One region of the Pseudomonas sp. LB3P31 genome, then DNA from elsewhere that is predicted to be linked to it. Evidence: riboswitches for the same ligand, from Rfam matches in the RefSeq annotation. Region 1 holds a riboswitch; the other holds the start of a gene.
What was found. Region 1 has a riboswitch for cobalamin ahead of cobO (cob(I)yrinic acid a,c-diamide adenosyltransferase). Riboswitches for the same ligand answer to the same signal wherever they lie in the genome.
Positions count from the first base shown of each region.

Region 2: it holds a riboswitch for cobalamin, as region 1 does, so the genes downstream of both, ACYZTK_RS02820 (CbtB domain-containing protein) here and cobO (cob(I)yrinic acid a,c-diamide adenosyltransferase) in region 1, are expected to answer to the same signal.

Region 1 covers NZ_CM142710.1:1,639,792-1,642,247, forward strand. The annotation lists gene ACYZTK_RS07345 (cobyrinate a,c-diamide synthase) at 1-312, opposite strand, end outside; gene cobO (cob(I)yrinic acid a,c-diamide adenosyltransferase) at 309-920, opposite strand; cobalamin riboswitch at 1,002-1,235, opposite strand; gene ACYZTK_RS07355 (PQQ-dependent sugar dehydrogenase) at 1,365-2,456, shown strand, end outside.
Region 2 covers NZ_CM142710.1:654,064-656,519, reverse strand. The annotation lists gene ACYZTK_RS02830 (cobalamin biosynthesis protein) at 1-376, opposite strand, end outside; gene ACYZTK_RS02825 (CbtA family protein) at 373-1,074, opposite strand; gene ACYZTK_RS02820 (CbtB domain-containing protein) at 1,086-1,277, opposite strand; cobalamin riboswitch at 1,399-1,626, opposite strand; cobalamin riboswitch at 1,816-2,033, shown strand; gene cobW (cobalamin biosynthesis protein CobW) at 2,132-2,456, shown strand, end outside.

The DNA.
Region 1 (2,456 bases):
ACTTGATGGTGTGCCGTCGAACAGCCCCATCACCCCTTCAATCAGGATCAGGTCCGCCTCGCCGGCGGCTTCCCACAGCAGCCGACGACTGTCCTGCTCGCCGACCATCCACATATCCAGTTGATAGACCGGCGCACCACTGGCGCGCTCGAGAATCATCGGGTCGAGAAAGTCCGGGCCGCACTTGAATACGCGCACCTTGCGCCCCTGGTTGCGATGCAACCGGGCCAGCGCAGCGGTCACGGTGGTCTTGCCCTGACCGGAGGCCGGCGCGGCAATCAGTACCGCCGGGCAATGCCGAGGCTGACTCACAACTCAACGCCTTTTTGCGCCTTGATCCCGGCCTGGAACGCGTGTTTGACCACGCCCATTTCAGTCACGGTATCGGCCAGTTCAATCATCTCCGGCTTGGCTCCGCGGCCAGTCACCACCACGTGCTGCATCGGCGGGCGGGCCTGCAGATCACTGAGCACCTGATCGAGATCGAGATAGCCGTGCTTGAGGGCGATGTTCAACTCATCGAGCACCACCAGGCCGATCGACGGGTCGCGCAGCAACTCGCGGGACACCGCCCAGGCGGCCTCGGCGGCGGCGATATCACGCTGGCGGTCCTGGGTTTCCCAGGTGAAGCCCTCGCCCATGACGTGGAACCGCACCTGCTCCGGAAAGCGCCTGAAGAACAGTTCTTCTCCGGTGCTGTTACGCCCCTTGATGAACTGCACCACGCCGCACTGCATGCCATGGCCCATGGACCGCGCGAGCATGCCGAACGCCGAGCTGCTTTTGCCCTTGCCATTACCGGTAAGCACCAGCAGCAAGCCGCATTCATTCGGGGAGTTGGCGATGCGTTCGTCGATCACGGCTTTTTTGCGCAACATGCGCGCCAGGTGGCGTTCGTCACGCTCGGGGGTATCAGACATGGGGAAGCTCTCCGTTGGGGCTGGATAACGGCGGGCAGGCACAAGAATAGACGGCAAGAAGCCTGGCATCGCCCACCGTGATGCCGCTGGATGGATCAGGCCGGTCTCCGGGCTCATGAGCGGCTGCAGGCCGGACTGCGCGCCTTCCCATATCGATCGCTCGACACAGTGGCACTCGGCGCAGTCTTCACTCATTTACCGTTGCGGGGGCAGCGCCGGGATCGTGATCGGTCCTCCATGGAGATGATCACTCACCGGCTTCCCTGTTTCACCCTGTCGACAACGTCACAGGGCACCTGAAACAAGCCGCGAAGGTTAGAGGGTTGGGGGTGGAGCGTCAATTAAAGAGCGGCTTCAACGGCTGATTTGCTGTCGCACCGTTGAACCATCGCGCATTTGCGCTTCTCTACTGAACAGGTCACTGCATTCATAGGGAAGGTCAGCATGCGCAAGTCCCAACTCGTTTTCGTTGTCGCGTTAGCCGGAGGACTCGCCGCCTGCGGTGAAACTTCCAGCCTGCAAGTCTCCGACGGCACCGGTCCGTCACCCAAACTGCCAGAACCGAACAAGACCCTGATGCCGACGGTGAACATCGCCCCGGCAATCGGCTGGCCGGACGGCGCCAAACCGACTGCCGCCACTGGAACCCAGGTGGCTGCGTTTGCCGAAGGCCTCGATCACCCGCGCTGGCTTTACGTGCTGCCCAATGGTGACGTGCTGGTGGCCGAAACCAACGCCCCGCCCAAACCCGACGACGGCAAAGGCATCAAGGGCTGGGTCATGAAGAAAGTCATGGGCCGCGCCGGCGCCGGCGTCCCCAGCCCGAACCGCATCACTCTGCTGCGCGATAAAGATCACGACGGTATCGCCGAAACCCGCACGGTGTTCCTGGAAAATCTCAATTCGCCGTTTGGCATGACCCTGGTGGGCAATGATCTGTACGTCGCCGACACCGATCGACTGCTGCGCTTCCATTATGAAACCGGCGATACATCGATCAAGTCGCAACCGATCAAGGTAGTCGACCTGCCAGGCGGCACGCTGAATCACCACTGGACCAAGAACGTTATCGCCAGCAAAGACGGCAGCAAGCTGTACGTCACTGTCGGCTCGAACAGTAACGTCGCAGAAAACGGCATGGACAAGGAAGAAGGCCGCGCGGCGATCTGGGAAGTGGACCGCGCCACCGGCAATCACCGAATCTTCGCCTCCGGCCTGCGCAACCCCAACGGCATGGCCTGGGAACCCCAGAGCGGTGCGCTGTGGACCGCGGTCAACGAGCGTGACGAAATCGGCAGCGACCTGGTGCCGGACTACATCACCTCGGTCAAGGACGGCGCCTTCTATGGCTGGCCGTTCAGTTACTACGGCCAACATGTGGACGTGCGCGTCGAGCCGCAAAACCCCGACCTGGTCGCCAAGGCCATCGCCCCGGACTACGCAGTAGGCCCGCACACCGCCTCGCTCGGCCTGACATTCGCCGAAGGCAACACCTTGCCTGCGCAATTCAAGGAAGGCGTGTTCATTGGCCAGCAC
Region 2 (2,456 bases), 990 kb from region 1:
ATTTTTGTCGTGAAATCAACAGTTTCGCCGGCGTCTGGGTCAGCTGTTCGGCCAACGCAAGCGCCGCGCTTTCGGCGATGCCATAACAACCGGTGCGTTCGAAAGCGATGTCCGAGTGATGACTGAGTTGGCCATGGTAACCGGCCAGCTGCTCACTGCTGAAAAACTGCAGCGCCAGCCCCAGCTGCTCGGCCAGCTCGATCAGGCCAGGCTCTTCGCGCTTCAGGTCGATGCTGGCCAGCGCCTTGACCTGGTGCAGTTCGATCTGGTGCGCCTGGAGTGCCTGATCAAGCAATGCGCGTAGGGTGCCGACAGGGCAGCCGCGTTGGCAGCCCAGGCCAACGACCAGCGTCGGCGCCCTGTCGGCTTCTGTCATGCGTGGTATTGATCGGCATTTTTGCGGCGGAACAACCAGGCGCTGATCAGGCCCAGGGCCAGCCAGAACGCCACGTTGGTCAACTGCGAAGCGATTTTGAACTGGCTTTCCAGCGCCTCGGGCGCGAGCATCGAATGCACTTCCGGTTGCGGCGCGCCAATCACGTGCGGCACGGCGAGAATCGCCACGCCAAGGATTTTCATCAGCCAGTGACGGCTGAATACGATCAGCGCGATGCCGACCGCAGTTGACGCGGCGGTACCGATCCACCACACCTGCCGTTGGGCCAGATCAGCCGCTGCGGTGCCTGGCAATTCAGGCGGCAGGCCAAGGGTTGGCGCCAGCACGAAGGTCGCGTACCCGGCCAGGCCCCAGAGCAGGCCTTGGGAAGTTCTGGTGGGCGCGCGCAGGGTATAGAGACCCGCGAGCATCAGGGCGAAGCCGACGGCGACGACCAGATTGCCGCCAGTGGTCGACAGCACGCGCTGCCAGCCGTCTTCAGGCTCCCAGGCTTCGGCATCGTGGCTGTGGGCAGCGGCCGTTGCGTGTTCGTGGACTTGCACCGCGGCCGGCTCGGATTGTTCGTAGGTTTCCGCCTGCAGAATCAGCGGCGAGACCCAGAAACTTTGCAGCAGGGTCAGCAGCAGGGCGGCCACCAGCCCAGTGAAACCTGCGGTTTGCGCGATACGCTTGATCATCTGGGCAGGTCTCAGTGGCACGGGAACGCGGAGCTGTGTCGGGTATCGTGCGCGGCATTGTGCACCGCTTCGATATGCGAGAAGCCGGCGAAATACACCAGGCCTGCGCCGAGGATCGACGCCAGTACGGCGGCGCTCAGGCGTTGAGTCAGGGTCGTGGTGCTGCTGGCGGTACGGCTAGCGGTAGTACTGATGGTCGACATGGCGCTTCCCTCTGGTCTGTCAGCGGGGTGAATAGAGCGCATGGAAAACCCCTGCGAATCGGGCACGCAGAAGCTCAAACAGCGCCCGCCCACCGCGGGTTTGTTAGTGGGCGAACCTTGAGTTCGCCAGGTGTTGCGGGCCGGTCTCCGGGCTCACGAGGGGTGCAGGCTTGCGCCGTTACCTGCAAGAGTCGCCTTCCCATGCCGAACTGCTGGCACAGTGGATCTGACACTTCGCTCGCTTACCGTTGCGGGGGCAGCACCGGACTGACATGGGCTTGAGTAAAGCACATGAATCACCGGTTTCCCGTTTCACCCTGTGAAGGGCACCCGTAACAAGTTGCGTAGGAGAGCATGGGCGGGGGTTTGGCGTCAATTGGCAAGGGTTCTCAATTGGCGAACTGCTTCTGTAGGAGCTGCCGAAGGCTGCGATCTTTTGATCTTGTTTTTTCAGAGCCAGATCAAGAGATCGCAGCCTTCGGCAGCTCCTACAGGGAGCGGCGCGACGCAGGAGCATTGACCCGCCCCAAGACCATGCGTAGCCTTGCGCTTTCGAGGTTCTTCGGCGTTGGCCGAAGCTAAGAAGGGAACGCGGTCAATGCCGCGGCTGCCCCCGCAACTGTGAACGGTGATGTTCGCTGCCACGCCACTGCAAACCCTGCGTCTATCGAGGGTGAGCGGGAAGGCGCAGTGAATGCCAGGCCCTGGGCCTCGCACGCCGTCAGCCAGGAGACCTGCCTCGACACAGATTCTCACTACAACCGGGCGGGGTGATCCGGTGGCGAACTCTCCCGCGCGCGCCTGTCGCAGCGATTGTCGTCCCGTATGCCCGCCACCTTGCCAAAGGGCATCCGATGAAAACACTGGCCAAACTCCCCGTCACCATCGTTACCGGCTTCCTCGGCTCGGGCAAGACCACCTTGCTGCGGCACATGCTCGACAACGCCCAGGGCCGCCGTATCGCGGTCATCGTCAACGAATTTGGCGAGCTGGGTATCGACGGCGAGATCCTCAAGCAGTGCTCCATCGGTTGCACTGAAGAAGAGGCCAACGGCCGCGTCTACGAACTGGCCAACGGTTGCCTGTGCTGCACCGTCCAGGAAGAATTCTTCCCGGTGATGCGCGAACTGGTGGCCCGTCGCGGCGACCTCGACCACATCCTGATCGAAACCTCCGGCC